Regions from separate parts of the Cytobacillus sp. QJM3NY_8 genome, predicted to be linked through region 2. Evidence: a T-box and tRNA genes for the amino acid it is inferred to sense, from the RefSeq annotation. Region 2 holds a T-box; the other regions hold tRNA genes.
What was found. The T-box of region 2 lies ahead of ileS (isoleucine--tRNA ligase). A T-box ahead of a tRNA ligase gene usually reads a tRNA of that ligase, here a tRNA-Ile.
Positions count from the first base shown of each region.

Region 1: it encodes a tRNA-Ile, which carries the amino acid that the T-box ahead of ileS (isoleucine--tRNA ligase) is inferred to sense. The anticodon was not compared.
Region 3: it encodes a tRNA-Ile, which carries the amino acid that the T-box ahead of ileS (isoleucine--tRNA ligase) is inferred to sense. The anticodon was not compared.

Region 1 is NZ_CM149681.1:11,305-18,661, forward strand. It holds rRNA gene AC0VZ9_RS00045 (16S ribosomal RNA) at 1-1,262, shown strand, start outside; tRNA gene AC0VZ9_RS00050 (tRNA-Ile) at 1,352-1,428, shown strand; tRNA gene AC0VZ9_RS00055 (tRNA-Ala) at 1,440-1,515, shown strand; rRNA gene AC0VZ9_RS00060 (23S ribosomal RNA) at 1,770-4,705, shown strand; rRNA gene rrf (5S ribosomal RNA) at 4,785-4,901, shown strand; gene AC0VZ9_RS00070 (YaaC family protein) at 5,380-6,339, opposite strand; gene guaB (IMP dehydrogenase) at 6,452-7,357, shown strand, end outside.
Region 2 is NZ_CM149681.1:1,833,894-1,841,250, reverse strand. It holds gene AC0VZ9_RS09665 (RluA family pseudouridine synthase) at 1-57, opposite strand, end outside; gene lspA (signal peptidase II) at 29-526, opposite strand; gene AC0VZ9_RS09655 (hypothetical protein) at 606-893, opposite strand; gene ileS (isoleucine--tRNA ligase) at 1,094-3,865, opposite strand; T-box leader at 3,962-4,224, opposite strand; gene AC0VZ9_RS09645 (DivIVA domain-containing protein) at 4,276-4,794, opposite strand; gene AC0VZ9_RS09640 (YlmH family RNA-binding protein) at 5,048-5,821, opposite strand; gene AC0VZ9_RS09635 (YggT family protein) at 5,884-6,147, opposite strand; gene AC0VZ9_RS09630 (cell division protein SepF) at 6,154-6,597, opposite strand; gene AC0VZ9_RS09625 (YggS family pyridoxal phosphate-dependent enzyme) at 6,602-7,288, opposite strand; gene pgeF (peptidoglycan editing factor PgeF) at 7,289-7,357, opposite strand, start outside.
Region 3 is NZ_CM149681.1:30,509-37,865, forward strand. It holds gene dnaX (DNA polymerase III subunit gamma/tau) at 1-197, shown strand, start outside; gene AC0VZ9_RS00140 (YbaB/EbfC family nucleoid-associated protein) at 220-543, shown strand; gene recR (recombination mediator RecR) at 705-1,301, shown strand; gene AC0VZ9_RS00150 (YaaL family protein) at 1,319-1,537, shown strand; gene AC0VZ9_RS00155 (pro-sigmaK processing inhibitor BofA family protein) at 1,659-1,922, shown strand; rRNA gene AC0VZ9_RS00160 (16S ribosomal RNA) at 2,195-3,744, shown strand; tRNA gene AC0VZ9_RS00165 (tRNA-Ile) at 3,834-3,910, shown strand; tRNA gene AC0VZ9_RS00170 (tRNA-Ala) at 3,922-3,997, shown strand; rRNA gene AC0VZ9_RS00175 (23S ribosomal RNA) at 4,228-7,163, shown strand; rRNA gene rrf (5S ribosomal RNA) at 7,243-7,357, shown strand, end outside.

The sequences.
Region 1 (7,357 bases), 1.8 Mb from region 2:
TGCGTAGCCGACCTGAGAGGGTGATCGGCCACACTGGGACTGAGACACGGCCCAGACTCCTACGGGAGGCAGCAGTAGGGAATCTTCCGCAATGGACGAAAGTCTGACGGAGCAACGCCGCGTGAGTGATGAAGGTTTTCGGATCGTAAAACTCTGTTGTTAGGGAAGAACAAGTACCGGAGTAACTGCCGGTACCTTGACGGTACCTAACCAGAAAGCCACGGCTAACTACGTGCCAGCAGCCGCGGTAATACGTAGGTGGCAAGCGTTGTCCGGAATTATTGGGCGTAAAGCGCGCGCAGGCGGTTCCTTAAGTCTGATGTGAAAGCCCCCGGCTCAACCGGGGAGGGTCATTGGAAACTGGGGAACTTGAGTGCAGAAGAGAAGAGTGGAATTCCACGTGTAGCGGTGAAATGCGTAGAGATGTGGAGGAACACCAGTGGCGAAGGCGACTCTTTGGTCTGTAACTGACGCTGAGGCGCGAAAGCGTGGGGAGCAAACAGGATTAGATACCCTGGTAGTCCACGCCGTAAACGATGAGTGCTAAGTGTTAGAGGGTTTCCGCCCTTTAGTGCTGCAGCAAACGCATTAAGCACTCCGCCTGGGGAGTACGGCCGCAAGGCTGAAACTCAAAGGAATTGACGGGGGCCCGCACAAGCGGTGGAGCATGTGGTTTAATTCGAAGCAACGCGAAGAACCTTACCAGGTCTTGACATCTCCTGACAACCCTAGAGATAGGGCGTTCCCCTTCGGGGGACAGGATGACAGGTGGTGCATGGTTGTCGTCAGCTCGTGTCGTGAGATGTTGGGTTAAGTCCCGCAACGAGCGCAACCCTTGATCTTAGTTGCCAGCATTCAGTTGGGCACTCTAAGGTGACTGCCGGTGACAAACCGGAGGAAGGTGGGGATGACGTCAAATCATCATGCCCCTTATGACCTGGGCTACACACGTGCTACAATGGATGGTACAAAGGGCTGCGAGACCGCGAGGTTAAGCGAATCCCATAAAACCATTCTCAGTTCGGATTGCAGGCTGCAACTCGCCTGCATGAAGCCGGAATCGCTAGTAATCGCGGATCAGCATGCCGCGGTGAATACGTTCCCGGGCCTTGTACACACCGCCCGTCACACCACGAGAGTTTGTAACACCCGAAGTCGGTGGGGTAACCTTTTGGAGCCAGCCGCCTAAGGTGGGACAGATGATTGGGGTGAAGTCGTAACAAGGTAGCCGTATCGGAAGGTGCGGCTGGATCACCTCCTTTCTAAGGATATTTACATGAAACGTGACGCGTTTTGTTCGTTCAGTTTTGAGAGTTCAACCTCTCACATTTTAATACTTTACCTATTATGTGGGCCTATAGCTCAGCTGGTTAGAGCGCACGCCTGATAAGCGTGAGGTCGATGGTTCGAGTCCATTTAGGCCCACCATCTCATATAATGGGGCCTTAGCTCAGCTGGGAGAGCGCCTGCTTTGCACGCAGGAGGTCAGCGGTTCGATCCCGCTAGGCTCCACCAACCATAACGAATCCATTCGTTATTTTTTGTTCCTTGAAAACTAGATAATGTTAATGAAGAAGCAATAACCGAGTAATCGCCATCTTAGTTTTTTTCTCTTATTTTGAAAATAAGTAAGAGCACAAACCATGAGGACGATGAGCGGCAAGGAGATCAAGGAAGCGACCGAGTGAGCACCGGAGCGTACTTCAGTACGTGAGGAGCGGAGCGAGAGAGCTGACGCAGAGATCCGCAGTCGATCAGCGGCCGAAGTAGGTTAAGTTAGAAAGGGCGCACGGTGAATGCCTTGGCACTAGGAGCCGATGAAGGACGGTACTAACACCGATATGCTTCGGGGAGCTGTAAGTAAGCTTTGATCCGGAGATTTCCGAATGGGGAAACCCCCTATCCGTAATGGGATAGGATCTTTACCTGAATACATAGGGTATAGAAGGCAGACCCGGGGAACTGAAACATCTAAGTACCCGGAGGAAGAGAAAGCAAACGCGATTCCCTGAGTAGCGGCGAGCGAAACGGGATTAGCCCAAACCAAGAGGCTTGCCTCTTGGGGTTGTAGGACACTCTACACGGAGTTACAAAGGAACGAGGTAAATGAACAGGTCTGGAAAGGCCGGCCAGAGAAGGTAAAAGCCCTGTAGTTGAAACTTCGTTCCCTCCAGAGTGGATCCTGAGTACGGCGGGACACGAGAAATCCCGTCGGAAGCAGGGAGGACCATCTCCCAAGGCTAAATACTCCCTAGTGACCGATAGTGAACCAGTACCGTGAGGGAAAGGTGAAAAGCACCCCGGAAGGGGAGTGAAAGAGATCCTGAAACCGTGTGCCTACAAGTAGTTAGAGCCCGTTAATGGGTGATAGCGTGCCTTTTGTAGAATGAACCGGCGAGTTACGATTACATGCGAGGTTAAGTTGATGAGACGGAGCCGCAGCGAAAGCGAGTCTGAATAGGGCGAATGAGTATGTGGTCGTAGACCCGAAACCAGGTGATCTACCCATGTCCAGGGTGAAGTCCAGGTAACACTGGATGGAGGCCCGAACCCACGCACGTTGAAAAGTGCGGGGATGAGGTGTGGGTAGCGGAGAAATTCCAATCGAACTTGGAGATAGCTGGTTCTCTCCGAAATAGCTTTAGGGCTAGCCTCATGTAGTAAGAGTCTTGGAGGTAGAGCACTGTTTGGACTAGGGGCCCCCATCGGGTTACCGAATTCAGACAAACTCCGAATGCCAAAGACTTATCCATGGGAGTCAGACTGCGAGTGATAAGATCCGTAGTCAAGAGGGAAACAGCCCAGACCACCAGCTAAGGTCCCAAAGTATACGTTAAGTGGAAAAGGATGTGGAGTTGCTTAGACAACCAGGATGTTGGCTTAGAAGCAGCCACCATTTAAAGAGTGCGTAATAGCTCACTGGTCGAGTGACTCCGCGCCGAAAATGTACCGGGGCTAAACGTATCACCGAAGCTGTGGATTGACATCTTACGATGTCAGTGGTAGGAGAGCGTTCTAAGGGCGTTGAAGCCAGACCGCAAGGACTGGTGGAGCGCTTAGAAGTGAGAATGCCGGTATGAGTAGCGAAAGATGGGTGAGAATCCCATCCACCGAATGCCTAAGGTTTCCTGAGGAAGGCTCGTCCGCTCAGGGTTAGTCGGGACCTAAGCCGAGGCTGAAAAGCGTAGGCGATGGACAACAGGTTGATATTCCTGTACCACCTCTTTACCGTTTGAGCAATGGGGGGACGCAGGAGGATAGGGTAAGCACGCTGCTGGATTAGCGTGTCCAAGCAGTTAGGCCGGTAACGAGGCAAATCCCGTTACCACATAGGCTGAGCTGTGACGGCGAGGGAAATTTAGTACCGAAGTTCCTGATTCCACACTGCCAAGAAAAGCCTCTAGCGAGGGAAAAGGTGCCCGTACCGCAAACCGACACAGGTAGGCGAGGAGAGAATCCTAAGGTGAGCGAGAGAACTCTCGTTAAGGAACTCGGCAAAATGACCCCGTAACTTCGGGAGAAGGGGTGCTCATTAGGGTGAATAGCCCTGATGAGCCGCAGTGAATAGGCCCAGGCGACTGTTTAGCAAAAACACAGGTCTCTGCGAAGCCGCAAGGCGAAGTATAGGGGCTGACGCCTGCCCGGTGCTGGAAGGTTAAGAGGAGAGGTTAGCGCAAGCGAAGCTTTGAATCGAAGCCCCAGTAAACGGCGGCCGTAACTATAACGGTCCTAAGGTAGCGAAATTCCTTGTCGGGTAAGTTCCGACCCGCACGAAAGGCGTAACGATCTGGGCACTGTCTCAACGAGAGACTCGGTGAAATTATAGTACCTGTGAAGATGCAGGTTACCCGCGACAGGACGGAAAGACCCCGTGGAGCTTTACTGTAGCCTGATATTGAATTTTGGTACAGCTTGTACAGGATAGGTAGGAGCCTGAGAAGCCGGAGCGCCAGCTTCGGTGGAGGCGTCGGTGGGATACTACCCTGGCTGTATTGAAATTCTAACCCGCGCCCCTTATCGGGGCGGGAGACAGTGTCAGGTGGGCAGTTTGACTGGGGCGGTCGCCTCCTAAAAAGTAACGGAGGCGCCCAAAGGTTCCCTCAGAATGGTTGGAAATCATTCGCAGAGTGTAAAGGCACAAGGGAGCTTGACTGCGAGACCTACAAGTCGAGCAGGGACGAAAGTCGGGCTTAGTGATCCGGTGGTTCCGCATGGAAGGGCCATCGCTCAACGGATAAAAGCTACCCCGGGGATAACAGGCTTATCTCCCCCAAGAGTCCACATCGACGGGGAGGTTTGGCACCTCGATGTCGGCTCATCGCATCCTGGGGCTGTAGTCGGTCCCAAGGGTTGGGCTGTTCGCCCATTAAAGCGGTACGCGAGCTGGGTTCAGAACGTCGTGAGACAGTTCGGTCCCTATCCGTCGTGGGCGCAGGAAATTTGAGAGGAGCTGTCCTTAGTACGAGAGGACCGGGATGGACGCACCGCTGGTGTACCAGTTGTCTTGCCAAAGGCATCGCTGGGTAGCTATGTGCGGAAGGGATAAGTGCTGAAAGCATCTAAGCATGAAGCCCCCCTCGAGATGAGATTTCCCATAGCGTCAAGCTAGTAAGATCCCTGAAAGATGATCAGGTTGATAGGTCAGAGGTGGAAGCGTGGCGACATGTGGAGCTGACTGATACTAATCGATCGAGGACTTAACCAAGTTATATGGTTAATACTCGGCAAATACTTCTTCATACATTATCTAGTTTTGAGGGAACGAAGTTTCTTCAACCAAATAGTCCGGTGGCGATAGCGAGAAGGTCACACCCGTTCCCATACCGAACACGGAAGTTAAGCTTCTCAGCGCCGATGGTAGTTGGGGGCTGTCCCCCTGTGAGAGTAGGACGCTGCCGGGCATATGAAAGAGCACCTGATGGGTGCTCTTTTTTTGTATGTGGATGATTTATTAATCCAAATATCTTCTTACTCATCTTTTTATGAAAAATGCATATATGCGTCATTTCAGCTAAAAAAATGCGCCACTTTCACTCATATATGTGCCAAAATTAAATGATATGCGCCACTCTTTATTCCGCCGTCTGTTTTAAAAGTCAAATCTGTTTTCAGCAAAGATGAAGTGTGCCAAATGTGAAATAAAAATCAAAACATGCGAGATAAAATCGAATTCCTGCTAGTTAAATCAAAAACCTGTTACATAAAATCCAATACATGATGGATCAAATCCGATTCATGCCAGATAAGCCCTACGGAATGCCTCAGATAAATCCCCAGTCTACAAGTAAGCATCCTTCCACTCCGCTATCCCTAAATTGCCCGCAAAAATCAGGTTACACATGCACAAGAAATCCGCGATCACTATCATCTTCCAGCTGCTTAGTGTTTCTTATCAGCCAAATATTGATAAATCAGATATGGCCCCTTTGAGGATGTAATCTGTAGAAAAGTCTGAATAAAAGGATAGTCTTTATTAGGCATCATTTTGATGAGTTCGCTCCACCATTCTGTTTCGTAGCGGGCAATCATGCTTAAATTATACAGCAGCAGGAAATGAATAAGAAGTTCAGGAAAATCAATCAGACCGTCTTTAGCAAGCGGAAAGAAAAACTTTCCGGCATCAAGACTATATCTTAAGGGCTTATAATTATATGTATTCAAGTTTTTTGCAGAAAATTTAAGGTCTAATCCCGCTGACTCCTGAAAGCATATATTAAAGTCTGATTTTGACTGCAGGTATTCAACAAAGCGGGACTCGGTCATATGAAAGCGATCGAGGATCATTCTTGGCAAAATGAATACATCCTTTTCCAGCTCTGCTTCAAGAAAAGTAGTTCGGCCCTCTGTCTGGCTGTACAAATAGTTAAGCTCGGGAATTTGGCCAAATAACTCTCCCATCGTTGTTTTTTCGCCTTCCAAATGTTTCATGTGGAACAATTTTTCTCCCATATAGGGGAAAAGCCCGCTTTTTTGAAATTTCACTTCGTCCTGAAAAAAATTATATTGCTGCTTTTTTCTTTTCCTGGTGGAGACCCCGTGTGCCAAAACAGAAGTGGTTTCCGGATAATTAGGGTCTACTGTCAGAATGCAGGCCTTGACAAGGTGAACAAGTCCATAAAAAAAGAGAATCGGCTTGATAACCAATGGTGCCTTCTCTGCCTGCTCGTAGTATACTTGTCCGTGTTCTAGATAGTATATAAAAGGGTAACTGTTTTCATAGCTCTTTTGTTCAGCCTGATCCAGGTTTTGCTTTTGGTAGCATTTCTTTAAAAATTCCTGTGAAGTGTTCGCAGAAAAGAAGTATAAAAAGGAGTTTTTAAGGTCAAATGAATGTATCACAGTGAAACCTCCGAATCTTTTGAAAAATCCAACATATTAATCCGTCCTTGACAGTATTTTGTCCAATTGATAACCTACTAATAATATTTTCGAGTCCAGGAGGTCAAAAAAGATGTGGGAAACTAAGTTTGCAAAAGAAGGTTTAACTTTTGATGATGTTTTACTGGTTCCATCGAAATCAGAGGTGCTTCCTCGTGATGTCAGCCTTAAAGTAAATTTGACTGAAAAGATTGCACTCAACATTCCAGTAATCAGTGCCGGAATGGATACGGTAACTGAAGCTGAAATGGCGATCGCTATGGCTCGCCAGGGCGGTTTGGGGGTTATCCATAAGAACATGTCCATTGAACAGCAGGCTGATCAGGTGGATAAAGTAAAGCGTTCAGAAAGCGGCGTTATTACTGACCCATTCTTTCTAACTCCAGAACAGCAGGTATTTGACGCAGAGCATTTAATGGGCAAGTACCGGATTTCCGGTGTGCCAATCGTTAATAATAATGAGGAACAAAAGCTTGTCGGCATTCTGACTAACCGTGACCTCCGATTCATTCAGGACTATTCGATAAAAATTTCCGATGTGATGACAAAAGAAAATCTTGTAACAGCTCCAGTTGGTACCACTTTGGATGAGGCAGAAAAAATTCTGCAGCAGCATAAAATTGAAAAATTGCCGCTAGTGGATGATGAAGGTGTTTTAAAAGGTTTAATTACCATTAAGGATATTGAAAAAGTAATTGAGTTTCCAAACTCGGCAAAAGATGAGCGCGGACGCCTGCTGGCAGGTGCAGCGGTCGGCGTAACCGGCGACACGATGAAGCGTGTTGAAATGCTAGTTAAATCACATGTAGATGTCATCGTAGTGGATACAGCACATGGACATTCAAAAGGGGTGCTTGATACCGTACGCGAAATCCGGAACGCTTATCCGGACCTGGCCATTATTGCCGGTAACGTGGCAACAGCTGAAGCGACAAAGGATTTGATTGAAGCAGGCGCAGATATCGTGAAAGTGGGAATC
Region 2 (7,357 bases):
TTTATCTATTCTTTCTCCTGCCTGTTCATCAGGAATGATGTGTTCCATTTTCTCCATAAGATTTCTCCTTTTTCTTTGCTTCTCTCTCTTCAAGCAGCATCTGAATCATCAATAATCCTACACCAATGACCAGTGCCGAGTCAGCAATATTGAAAACGGGAAAGTCATAGCCAAAAATATAAGTGTTTACAAAATCCACCACTTCTTTTCGAAATACCCTGTCAATAAAGTTTCCAATCGCTCCGCCCAGCATCAGGCCCAAAGAGACTCCAAGAAGCAATTTGCCTTTGGCTGCTTTTTGAATGTAATAAATGATACCAATTATGACAATAACGGTTATTACGTAGAAAAACCACATTTGCCCCTGCAGGATGCCCCAGGCAGCGCCACGGTTGCGGTGCGATGTAATATAAAGAAAGTCCTCAATAACTTTAACACTTTCCCCTAATTCAAAGTTCTTAACAATCAGCCATTTCGTAAACTGATCAAGTGCTATCACGAACAATGCAATTATGTAATAAAACACAAAGGCAACCCCCAAATCTCATATCATTACCTTTGCATTTTAGCACAAACTGAATAAAAAACACAGCACACGCCTAAACTCAGTGGAAAATAGATTTTCTGTAGAATTTCCCAAGCCTGCTGCAATCCTCCATTGTTTTTAAAGTAGGGATCATATGAAGCAAATCTGACGGGAGCAGCTCACCTGAAATTTCACATATGCCAAAGCTTCCAGTTTCAATTTTGCTGAGTGTTTGCTCGATATCATGCAGTTCTTCCAATAAAATAGGTTTTATCAAAGCGGAACTATTGCCTTCCATTAGTCTTTCCAATATTTCCTGTCTTGTATTACGGAGTTCTGTATATAGCCCTTCTGCCTTTGCATCCATGCAGTTTCCTCCGTTCTATAATGTTTACTTTATTATCTTCTCGGAACGGATTTCAGACACGGGCAAACTTTTAGCAAACGGCACAACATTTAGTGAAGGTGGAATTATTTATAAAATGGATTTCGCATTCGCCTTAGGATAAAAAAGAACGTCATTTATCAAAAAAACAGTCCCCCAAATATTTGAGGGACTGCAGGTATTTAAGCCAAGTGGCTATAATTATTCTTTACAACCTCAGCACAGCGGGGGCAAAGAGTGTCATAGCCTTCTGTCTGGCCAACTTCTGGAGTAACTGTCCAGCAGCGATCACATGTTTCGCCTTCTGCTTTGGAAACCACAATTGCAGTATTTTCAAATTTCACGGCATTTTCAGGTGCATCTGACAGGCTGCCTGCAACCTCAAATCCAGAAACGATAAAGATTTGCTGAAGATTTTCCTGAATTGAATCCAGCAGGCTCTTTGCTTGATCGTTTACATAAAGTGTCACTTTAGCAGTCAGAGATTTGCCGATCACCTTTTCATTACGCGCTTCCTCCAATGCTTTAAGAACATCATTGCGAAGCTTCATAAATGCAGTCCACTTTTCTTCCAGCTGTTTCGCGTTCGGAAGCTCTTGATATTCAGGCATATCCGTCAATTGTACACTTACTTCCTTCACATTCGGAATAAAGCTCCAAACTTCATCTGAAGTATGGGAAAGGATAGGTGCAACAAGTTTTGTCAAAGCAATAAGGCTCTCATATAAAACAGTTTGGATAGCACGGCGTTCTGCATTATCTTTCGCTTCAATGTATAGGACATCTTTAGCAAAATCAAGATAGAATGCACTTAGATCCAATGTACAGAAATTATTGACAGCATGGTAGATGCTGGCAAATTCATAGCGGTCATAAGACTCGCGAACATTCTTGATCAGTTTATTCAGCTTAACAAGCATAAACTGGTCAACTTCACGCAGGTTTTCAAATGAAACCGAGTCTGTTGCCGGGTTAAAATCATCCAGATTTCCAAGCAAGAAGCGGAACGTATTGCGGATCTTTCTATATACTTCTGCAACCTGCTTCAGAATAGCATCAGATACCCGGACATCTGCCTGATAATCAACTGACGCCACCCATAAACGCAGAATGTCAGCACCAAGCTGATTCATGACTTTTGCCGGAACAACTACGTTTCCGATGGATTTACTCATTTTTCTTCCTTCGCCATCAAGTGTGAACCCGTGGCTCAGGACACCTTTATAAGGAGCTTTGCCTGTTACTGCTACAGCAGTTGAAAGTGAAGAGTTAAACCAGCCTCGGTATTGATCAGAGCCTTCAAGGTATAAATCTGCAGGACGCTGTAAATCGTCGCGCTCTAAAAGAACTGCCTGATGGGAAGAACCGGAATCAAACCACACGTCCATGATATCCGTTTCTTTTGTAAACTGGCCATTCGGGCTTCCTGGATGTGTAAATCCTTCAGGCAGCAGTTCTTTCGCTTCTCTCTCGAACCAGATGTTCGAACCATGTTCACGGAAAAGATTAGACACATGTTCAATTGTTTCATCTGTGATAATTTCTTCTCCATTTTCCGCATAAAAGACAGGAATTGGCACGCCCCATACACGCTGTCGGGAGATGCACCAATCACCGCGGTCCCTGACCATGTTAAATAGTCTTGTCTCGCCCCATGCAGGATACCAATTTGTTTCCTTAACAGCTTCCAGAAGTTCATTGCGGAAATCTTTAATGGATGCAAACCATTGGGCAGTAGCACGGAAAATAACTGGTTTTTTCGTTCTCCAGTCATGCGGATAAGAGTGAGTAATAAAAGTAAGTTTTAATAAAGCCCCGGCTTCCTCAAGTTTTTCAGTAATCGGCTTATTGGCTGCATCATAGAATAAACCTTCAAAGCCAGGAGCTTCACTAGTCATGTTTCCTTTATCATCAACCGGGCATAATACGTCTAACCCGTATTTCATGCCTACATGGAAATCGTCTTCCCCATGGCCAGGAGCAGTGTGAACACACCCAGTACCAGCATCAGTTGTAACATGCTCACCCAGCATGACAAGGGAATCACGGCCATAAAGGGGATGCTCGGCAACTACATTTTCGAGGTCGGTCCCTTTTACTGATTGGACAACTTTATAGTCTTCCCATTCAAATTCTTTAGCCACTGAAGCCAGTAAATCTTCAGCAACCATAAACTTTTTGCTGTTTGCCTCAACTACACTATAGGTAAGGTCCGGATGAATTGAAATTCCAAGGTTTGCCGGAATAGTCCATGGAGTAGTAGTCCAGATGACAATATGAGTGTCCTGATCTAATACGTTCTTGCCATCTTTTACTTTAAAAGCAACATAGATGGACGGTGAACGCTTATCTTTATACTCAATTTCAGCTTCAGCCAGAGCTGATTCAGATGATGGTGACCAATATACAGGCTTTTTACCTTTGTAGATATAGCCTTTTTTCGCCATTTCCCCAAATACTTTTATTTGCTGGGCTTCGTACTCAGGCTTTAGAGTGATGTATGGATTCTCCCAGTCACCGCGGACGCCTAAGCGCTTAAATTGACCGCGCTGGCTGTCAATCTGCTCGTATGCATACTCTTCACAAAGCTTGCGGAACTCAGCAATACTCATTTCTTTACGCTTTACGCCTTTGTTTGTCAAGGCCTGCTCAATTGGCAAACCATGTGTATCCCAGCCAGGAACATATGGAGCATTATAGCCAGTCATTGACTTAGAGCGTACGATGAAATCCTTTAAGATTTTATTCAGCGCATGGCCGATGTGGATGTCGCCATTCGCATATGGAGGACCATCATGCAGAACAAACATTGGACGGCCTTTGGTCCGTTCCTGGACCTTCTCATAAATATTCATCTCTTCCCATTTTGCCTGAATTTCTGGTTCGCGCTTTGGAAGATTGCCGCGCATTGGGAATTCGGTTTTTGGCATTAATAAACTATCTTTGTAATCCATTCCTTTGCCTCCTGTTTATAACTCATTAAATACCATGATAGCCAATGAGAGCTGATAAAAACCACAGTAAAATACAAAAAAAACCTTCCCATCCCAAAAAGGGACGAGAAGGTTGTATTCTCCCGCGGTACCACCCTTGTAGATGAAAAATGATTATGTTTCATCCGCTCAAAGAATTCTTAACGTGAATGAACCGCCTTGGCCTACTGATGGTTATACGTTCGGCAAGGAACTCAAGGGTGATTTTCCAGCTTTTGCTTATACCCGGGCTTCCACCATCCCCGGCTCGCTTACAGAGTAAGAATGCCATTCTGTACATAAGCTTTGAAAGACTGTACTGTCCCTCTCATTGTTGATAAACATCGTATTTTACTTTGTTTTAAAATTATATGCGATATTTCCAGCTTTCGTCAAGCCAGTGATTCTTCTTCTTCTCTTAATGACTTAAGTTCAGTGGAATCCAGCTTATATTCCATTAAATGATCCCAATCATCGTTGTTTAGCATATCCAGCTGTGCTTCAACAAGCATCTTGAAACGTGTTCGGAATACTTTGGACTGTTTCTTTAAATCTTCAATATCCAGTGCGATTTTTCTCGCTTTAGACAGGGATTCGTTCACAATTCTGTCAGCATTCTTTTCAGCTTCTTTAATGATTAGCTTCGCTTCTTTATGGGCATTGCGCTTTACTTCCTCTGCTGCTTCCTGTGCAACCACAATAGATTTATTAAGTGTTTCTTCAATTGTAGTAAAGTGGCCTATGCGTTCGTTTGTATCATTGAGCTTTTCTTCAAGCTCCTTTTTTTCCCTGATCAGGATTTCGTAGTCCTTTATGATCTGGTCGAGGAATTCGTTTACTTCATCTTCGTCATAACCGCGGAATCCTTTGCTGAATTCCTTGTTATGAATATCTAACGGTGTTAATGGCATGTGTGCCACCTCCCAGGTCTGTTGATCTTATGTAAATTGGTTTGAGCCTGCTGGTTCATTTTAATTATAGCAGACTCCGTAGTCTTTTGATTATTTATTCGACAGGTTGTTTCAAATTCCTTCAAGATTATAAAAAATTTTATCTGTTTGCTTAAGTGTTGACTTCCGCTGCAGGCACTCAGCGACGGCGGGCTTCCGGCAGCCTCCTGAGTGCGCTGACCCCAGTAGTCTCGCTCCATACTTCGCATATAGGCTATCTCTGCCTCCCAGCAATAATCCTCCATTTGTCCTTCTTTGTTTTCCCATCTATATCTATGATTTTGGAACGGCCTTGACCCCTGACTGAGATGATGTCGCTTTGCTGGCATTCAAATGAGGGGTTTTCTATTTGCGTCCAATTGACTTTGACTAATCCCTGCTGGATATAGAGCTGGGATTTTTGCCTGGAGATATTGTAGATGGCTGAGATGACTGTATCCAATCTCAGGGATGAAGAGGTGATGGAGCTTTCTTTCCACACTTCTGCTGATTGGATTGCCTCTGAAAAGGGCAGTTTTTTCAGGGACACGGAAGCTCTGCCAATTGACTGCAGCTGCAGGCTGATGTAATCTTCAATTTCTTGTGCTGCAAAAAACTGGATTCTGTCGTCTTCAAAAAGGATATCACCGAATTTCCCTCTTTTTAGCCCTAGAGACATTAGACTGCCCAGGACTTGCGGGTGTTCTATGGTGACAAACTTTTTTGGGTATTCCAGTTCAAACAGCCGAATTTGAAAATCTCCCTCATCGCTTTCATAGTAATCCGGAAATATGAGGGCTCTCTTTCTCTCAGCATTTGGAGTTCCGCCAAATAAAGCAAATAAGATTCCGGCATGCTGCCCTATGACGCTTTTAAGGATTTGCTGCTCCCTTGGGTCAAGAAAATCAGTAAGCTTTGGTGCATATGTATTTTCTACAAGGTCTTTCCAGTTAAGAACCTGATCGATAAATTCTTTTTCTTCCGGCCGGAAGTGCTGATAAATGGTCATCTTTAAGGAACCTCCTTTTTACACAAATAAAAAAGGGCCATTTGATAGCCCTGTTTGTAGTCTTATGAAATCCAATAAAAAAGCTGCTGCAAACCTCCAGTGGCAAATCGCAAAACTAAGATAGCCACAATAGGAGAGATATCAATCATTCCAAGCGGAGGTATGATTTTGCGGAATGGCTCAAGGTACGGTTCACAAATCCTTGCAAGAAACTGGCCAAAAGCTGATTCCCTGGCATTAGGGAACCAGGACAGCAAAATATAAATAATCAGTGCCCACGAGTAATAATAAATTGCAGATGACAATATCCCAAATACTAATTCCATTAAATGCTACCACCTCGTATTTTCTAATTCTTGTTCTTTCATCAGCTGAGAGATGTTTCCTGATACCTCAACATTGTCAGGGGTACATAGAAAAATATCAGTTCCAATCTTTTGAATATCTCCGCCGATGGCATAAACGGTTCCGCTAAGGAAGTCAACAATCCGCTTTGCCTGATCTTTTTCTATTCTCTGCAGATTGACAACAACAGCTCTTCTGTTTTTCAGCTGATCCGCAATATCCTGTGCTTCTGCATAAACACGCGGTTCAACAAGAACTACTTTAGAAGATTTCTGCACACTTTGGAGGCTGACGATGTTTTGTTTTTGAACTGGCTGCTGCTTCTGCACCTGCTTCACCGGCTCTCTTTCTTCTTCGATGATTTCCTCTTCCTTATAGTCATATTCATCATCCAGGAAGAAAAATGTTTTAAATTTTGATTTTATACTCATTTTATCAAACCTCCTGACTCTTTTGACCTACTAAAGCATTACCAATCCTCACCATTGTGGCACCTTCTTCAATTGCCAGGGAAAAATCATTAGACATGCCCATTGAAAGCTCAGTACAAGGAGCAAAATCAAACCCCAGATCTTTCACCTTTGTTTGCAGGTTCTTTAGCTTCCGGAAACAGGAACGAAGCAATTCCTCGTCATCTGAAAGAGGTGCCATTGTCATAAGGCCGATAACATTGAGATTTTTATAATCAGCCAGGCATGAAATAAAGTCAGCTACCTCTTCAGGATTTATTCCCTGTTTCGACTCTTCCCCTGAGACATTAACCTGAACAAAACAATTTATCTTTCGATCAGCCCGCTTGTCGATTTCCTTTGCGAGGGAAAGCCTGTCCAGTGAATGGATATAATCAACTTTATCAATTATATTTTTCACTTTGCGCGTTTGCAGCGTTCCAATAAAATGCCATGTCGGCTTGTCCTTTAACACATCCCACTTGGCAAGCAGTCCTTCATCCCTATTTTCACCTAAATGAACAATTCCTGCTTCAAGTGCTTCTTGTGCCCGTTCGGCTGATACATACTTAGTAACAGCAATGAGGGTAATTTCTTCTGGCTTACGGTTGGCCTTTATGCACGCTTCCTTTATAGCTGACTCAATTTGCTTTAAATTATCTTTTACTCTCATTTAGCTTCCGACTTCCTCCTTCCAGCCAATAAAGCTCATCATTCTGCCCGTCTTTCCCCTATCTCTTCT
Region 3 (7,357 bases), 1.8 Mb from region 2:
TGTTTGAGCTATTAGGCAAGAGATTGCAGCTGGTTGGCATTCCGGATGAACAATGGCAAAGTGTCAGGGAGGATTTCCTGCGCAGCCAGCGTGACGGAGATGAGTCTGGTGAGGGCTTCGGCAGAAATGAGGAAGAGCCCCATGTGGCTGAAGCGGTCAAATTATTTGGCGCTGAACTAATTGAAATTAAAGAATAGAAAATAGCTGGAGGTATGTAAAATGCGCGGTGGAATGGGAAATATGCAAAATATGATGAAACAAATGCAGAAAATGCAAAAGAAGATGGCTCAGGCACAGGAAGAGCTTGGCGAAAAAAGAATTGAAGGAACAGCTGGCGGCGGAATGGTGACTGTCATTGTATCCGGACATAAACAAGTATTAGAAGTAAACATCAAAGAAGAAGTTGTTGATCCGGAAGATATTGATATGCTTCAGGACCTTGTTCTGGCGGCAACGAACGATGCACTGAAAAAAGCGGATGACTTAACAAACGACACAATGGGCCAATTTACTAAAGGAATGAACCTGCCGGGAATGTTTTAATAAAACGTCCTGAACGAGTGCTTTCTTGCATGTTTTATCTATAATAGAGGTATGCACGAAAGAACGGACAGGCTGAGCGCCAGCGAACATAGACTGATGGGAATCTTCATCAGTCAGTCATGCTCGCGGCGCTTTTCCTTTTCATATAGGAGGAATTATACATGCACTATCCTGAACCAATATCAAAGCTGATTGACAGCTTTATGAAATTGCCCGGAATCGGCCCAAAAACGGCTGCGCGTCTGGCGTTTTTTGTTTTAAGTATGAAAGAAGATACTGTGCTGGATTTTGCCAAGGCGCTTGTCAATGCGAAAAGAAATTTATCTTACTGCTCTGTCTGCGGCCATATCACTGATCAGGACCCGTGTTATATTTGTGAGGACCAGAGACGCGACCGGTCAGTAATCTGTGTGGTCCAGGATCCGAAAGATGTTATTGCCATGGAAAAGATGAAGGAATATAACGGACTTTATCATGTCCTTCACGGAGCCATTTCACCGATGGATGGAATAGGGCCGGAAGATATCAATATTCCTGATTTATTGAAAAGGCTTCAGGATGAAACAGTACAGGAAATTATTCTTGCCACCAATCCTAATATCGAAGGGGAAGCAACAGCCATGTATATCTCCCGCCTGATTAAGCCATCCGGCATAAAGGCTACCCGGATTGCCCATGGCCTGCCAGTGGGCGGAGACTTAGAGTATGCTGATGAAGTAACGCTATCAAAAGCATTAGAAGGCAGAAGAGAAGTTTAAGTACGGAGGCGGAATTTATGTTTTTTCGCAGGAAAGGATGGCTTCGAAGCGAGTTTGATGAGAAGCTTTTGGAGCAGCTGAACAGATTGAAAACAGATTGGAACAACCAGAAATCGCTAGTGGAAAAGAGCTTTGATCCATCCCCGGAAGCAATCAGCCAGGCGAAGCTGGCCGAAGCTAAGTACTTTTTTCTTTTCAGGGAAGCTAAAAAGAGAAATGTAAGAGTCAGAATGTAGTTTGTTCCCATTGCGGAAAGAAAATCAATCATTACAAAATACTTGTCCTCCTCCAAGGTCTTTTTTGTACGCGCTAATCATAAATTAGTAGTACAAGTTTCCTGAAAGGAGGATTTTTCTTTTGGACCCTATTGCAGTGATCTCCATTTTAGGAGGGTTAATCTTATTGCTTCTATTTATAGGAGCTCCAGTAAAGCCAGTAAGATTTATAGGGCAGGGAGCCATTAAACTGATCATAGGAGCCCTCTTTCTATTTTTCTTAAATGCATTCGGCAATCAGGCTGGCATACATGTTCCCATAAACCTGGCCACTTCGGCCATTTCCGGATTTCTAGGCATTCCTGGATTGTTTGCACTCGTTGCCATACAGACATGGATTATTTAATTGTACAGCCGTTTAATGCGGCTTTTTTCTTTTTTAATTTTTTTTAGTGATTCTGTTGACAGTTCTTTTTAACGGTGGTAATATATTAAAAGTCGTCACCACGACGCGATAAAAACATCTTAAAAAAGATGTTGACATTGATTCGTGAGAATGATATATTAATAAAGTCGCCTCAAGCGGCGGATTGATCTTTGAAAACTGAACGAACAAAAACGTCAACGTTAATTCTTTAGTCTTTTTTGAAAAGACAACTTATGAGCTTAATCAACTCTTATATGGAGAGTTTGATCCTGGCTCAGGACGAACGCTGGCGGCGTGCCTAATACATGCAAGTCGAGCGGACAGATGGGAGCTTGCTCCCTGAAGTCAGCGGCGGACGGGTGAGTAACACGTGGGCAACCTGCCTGTAAGACTGGGATAACTCCGGGAAACCGGGGCTAATACCGGATAATTCTTTTCCTCACATGAGGGAAAGCTGAAAGATGGTTTCGGCTATCACTTACAGATGGGCCCGCGGCGCATTAGCTAGTTGGTGAGGTAACGGCTCACCAAGGCAACGATGCGTAGCCGACCTGAGAGGGTGATCGGCCACACTGGGACTGAGACACGGCCCAGACTCCTACGGGAGGCAGCAGTAGGGAATCTTCCGCAATGGACGAAAGTCTGACGGAGCAACGCCGCGTGAGTGATGAAGGTTTTCGGATCGTAAAACTCTGTTGTTAGGGAAGAACAAGTACCGGAGTAACTGCCGGTACCTTGACGGTACCTAACCAGAAAGCCACGGCTAACTACGTGCCAGCAGCCGCGGTAATACGTAGGTGGCAAGCGTTGTCCGGAATTATTGGGCGTAAAGCGCGCGCAGGCGGTTCCTTAAGTCTGATGTGAAAGCCCCCGGCTCAACCGGGGAGGGTCATTGGAAACTGGGGAACTTGAGTGCAGAAGAGAAGAGTGGAATTCCACGTGTAGCGGTGAAATGCGTAGAGATGTGGAGGAACACCAGTGGCGAAGGCGACTCTTTGGTCTGTAACTGACGCTGAGGCGCGAAAGCGTGGGGAGCAAACAGGATTAGATACCCTGGTAGTCCACGCCGTAAACGATGAGTGCTAAGTGTTAGAGGGTTTCCGCCCTTTAGTGCTGCAGCAAACGCATTAAGCACTCCGCCTGGGGAGTACGGCCGCAAGGCTGAAACTCAAAGGAATTGACGGGGGCCCGCACAAGCGGTGGAGCATGTGGTTTAATTCGAAGCAACGCGAAGAACCTTACCAGGTCTTGACATCTCCTGACAACCCTAGAGATAGGGCGTTCCCCTTCGGGGGACAGGATGACAGGTGGTGCATGGTTGTCGTCAGCTCGTGTCGTGAGATGTTGGGTTAAGTCCCGCAACGAGCGCAACCCTTGATCTTAGTTGCCAGCATTCAGTTGGGCACTCTAAGGTGACTGCCGGTGACAAACCGGAGGAAGGTGGGGATGACGTCAAATCATCATGCCCCTTATGACCTGGGCTACACACGTGCTACAATGGATGGTACAAAGGGCTGCGAGACCGCGAGGTTAAGCGAATCCCATAAAACCATTCTCAGTTCGGATTGCAGGCTGCAACTCGCCTGCATGAAGCCGGAATCGCTAGTAATCGCGGATCAGCATGCCGCGGTGAATACGTTCCCGGGCCTTGTACACACCGCCCGTCACACCACGAGAGTTTGTAACACCCGAAGTCGGTGGGGTAACCTTTTGGAGCCAGCCGCCTAAGGTGGGACAGATGATTGGGGTGAAGTCGTAACAAGGTAGCCGTATCGGAAGGTGCGGCTGGATCACCTCCTTTCTAAGGATATTTACATGAAACGTGACGCGTTTTGTTCGTTCAGTTTTGAGAGTTCAACCTCTCACATTTTAATACTTTACCTATTATGTGGGCCTATAGCTCAGCTGGTTAGAGCGCACGCCTGATAAGCGTGAGGTCGATGGTTCGAGTCCATTTAGGCCCACCATCTCATATAATGGGGCCTTAGCTCAGCTGGGAGAGCGCCTGCTTTGCACGCAGGAGGTCAGCGGTTCGATCCCGCTAGGCTCCACCAACCATAACGAATCCATTCGTTATTTTTTGTTCCTTGAAAACTAGATAATGTTAATGAAGAAGCAATAACCGAGTAATCGCCATCTTAGTTTTTTTCTCTTATTTTGAAAATAAGTAAGAGCACAAACCATGAGGACGATGAGCGGCAAAAGGAGATCAAGGAAGCGACCGAGTGAGCACCGGAGCGAGAGAGCTGACGCAGAGATCCGCAGTCGATCAGCGGCCGAAGTAGGTTAAGTTAGAAAGGGCGCACGGTGAATGCCTTGGCACTAGGAGCCGATGAAGGACGGTACTAACACCGATATGCTTCGGGGAGCTGTAAGTAAGCTTTGATCCGGAGATTTCCGAATGGGGAAACCCCCTATCCGTAATGGGATAGGATCTTTACCTGAATACATAGGGTATAGAAGGCAGACCCGGGGAACTGAAACATCTAAGTACCCGGAGGAAGAGAAAGCAAACGCGATTCCCTGAGTAGCGGCGAGCGAAACGGGATTAGCCCAAACCAAGAGGCTTGCCTCTTGGGGTTGTAGGACACTCTACACGGAGTTACAAAGGAACGAGGTAAATGAACAGGTCTGGAAAGGCCGGCCAGAGAAGGTAAAAGCCCTGTAGTTGAAACTTCGTTCCCTCCAGAGTGGATCCTGAGTACGGCGGGACACGAGAAATCCCGTCGGAAGCAGGGAGGACCATCTCCCAAGGCTAAATACTCCCTAGTGACCGATAGTGAACCAGTACCGTGAGGGAAAGGTGAAAAGCACCCCGGAAGGGGAGTGAAAGAGATCCTGAAACCGTGTGCCTACAAGTAGTTAGAGCCCGTTAATGGGTGATAGCGTGCCTTTTGTAGAATGAACCGGCGAGTTACGATTACATGCGAGGTTAAGTTGATGAGACGGAGCCGCAGCGAAAGCGAGTCTGAATAGGGCGAATGAGTATGTGGTCGTAGACCCGAAACCAGGTGATCTACCCATGTCCAGGGTGAAGTCCAGGTAACACTGGATGGAGGCCCGAACCCACGCACGTTGAAAAGTGCGGGGATGAGGTGTGGGTAGCGGAGAAATTCCAATCGAACTTGGAGATAGCTGGTTCTCTCCGAAATAGCTTTAGGGCTAGCCTCATGTAGTAAGAGTCTTGGAGGTAGAGCACTGTTTGGACTAGGGGCCCCCATCGGGTTACCGAATTCAGACAAACTCCGAATGCCAAAGACTTATCCATGGGAGTCAGACTGCGAGTGATAAGATCCGTAGTCAAGAGGGAAACAGCCCAGACCACCAGCTAAGGTCCCAAAGTATACGTTAAGTGGAAAAGGATGTGGAGTTGCTTAGACAACCAGGATGTTGGCTTAGAAGCAGCCACCATTTAAAGAGTGCGTAATAGCTCACTGGTCGAGTGACTCCGCGCCGAAAATGTACCGGGGCTAAACGTATCACCGAAGCTGTGGATTGACATCTTACGATGTCAGTGGTAGGAGAGCGTTCTAAGGGCGTTGAAGCCAGACCGCAAGGACTGGTGGAGCGCTTAGAAGTGAGAATGCCGGTATGAGTAGCGAAAGATGGGTGAGAATCCCATCCACCGAATGCCTAAGGTTTCCTGAGGAAGGCTCGTCCGCTCAGGGTTAGTCGGGACCTAAGCCGAGGCTGAAAAGCGTAGGCGATGGACAACAGGTTGATATTCCTGTACCACCTCTTTACCGTTTGAGCAATGGGGGGACGCAGGAGGATAGGGTAAGCACGCTGCTGGATTAGCGTGTCCAAGCAGTTAGGCCGGTAACGAGGCAAATCCCGTTACCACATAGGCTGAGCTGTGACGGCGAGGGAAATTTAGTACCGAAGTTCCTGATTCCACACTGCCAAGAAAAGCCTCTAGCGAGGGAAAAGGTGCCCGTACCGCAAACCGACACAGGTAGGCGAGGAGAGAATCCTAAGGTGAGCGAGAGAACTCTCGTTAAGGAACTCGGCAAAATGACCCCGTAACTTCGGGAGAAGGGGTGCTCATTAGGGTGAATAGCCCTGATGAGCCGCAGTGAATAGGCCCAGGCGACTGTTTAGCAAAAACACAGGTCTCTGCGAAGCCGCAAGGCGAAGTATAGGGGCTGACGCCTGCCCGGTGCTGGAAGGTTAAGAGGAGAGGTTAGCGCAAGCGAAGCTTTGAATCGAAGCCCCAGTAAACGGCGGCCGTAACTATAACGGTCCTAAGGTAGCGAAATTCCTTGTCGGGTAAGTTCCGACCCGCACGAAAGGCGTAACGATCTGGGCACTGTCTCAACGAGAGACTCGGTGAAATTATAGTACCTGTGAAGATGCAGGTTACCCGCGACAGGACGGAAAGACCCCGTGGAGCTTTACTGTAGCCTGATATTGAATTTTGGTACAGCTTGTACAGGATAGGTAGGAGCCTGAGAAGCCGGAGCGCCAGCTTCGGTGGAGGCGTCGGTGGGATACTACCCTGGCTGTATTGAAATTCTAACCCGCGCCCCTTATCGGGGCGGGAGACAGTGTCAGGTGGGCAGTTTGACTGGGGCGGTCGCCTCCTAAAAAGTAACGGAGGCGCCCAAAGGTTCCCTCAGAATGGTTGGAAATCATTCGCAGAGTGTAAAGGCACAAGGGAGCTTGACTGCGAGACCTACAAGTCGAGCAGGGACGAAAGTCGGGCTTAGTGATCCGGTGGTTCCGCATGGAAGGGCCATCGCTCAACGGATAAAAGCTACCCCGGGGATAACAGGCTTATCTCCCCCAAGAGTCCACATCGACGGGGAGGTTTGGCACCTCGATGTCGGCTCATCGCATCCTGGGGCTGTAGTCGGTCCCAAGGGTTGGGCTGTTCGCCCATTAAAGCGGTACGCGAGCTGGGTTCAGAACGTCGTGAGACAGTTCGGTCCCTATCCGTCGTGGGCGCAGGAAATTTGAGAGGAGCCGTCCTTAGTACGAGAGGACCGGGATGGACGCACCGCTGGTGTACCAGTTGTCTTGCCAAAGGCATCGCTGGGTAGCTATGTGCGGAAGGGATAAGTGCTGAAAGCATCTAAGCATGAAGCCCCCCTCGAGATGAGATTTCCCATAGCGTCAAGCTAGTAAGATCCCTGAAAGATGATCAGGTTGATAGGTCAGAGGTGGAAGCGTGGCGACATGTGGAGCTGACTGATACTAATCGATCGAGGACTTAACCAAGTTATATGGTTAATACTCGGCAAATACTTCTTCATACATTATCTAGTTTTGAGGGAACGAAGTTTCTTCAACCAAATAGTCCGGTGGCGATAGCGAGAAGGTCACACCCGTTCCCATACCGAACACGGAAGTTAAGCTTCTCAGCGCCGATGGTAGTTGGGGGCTGTCCCCTGTGAGAGTAGGACGCTGCCGGG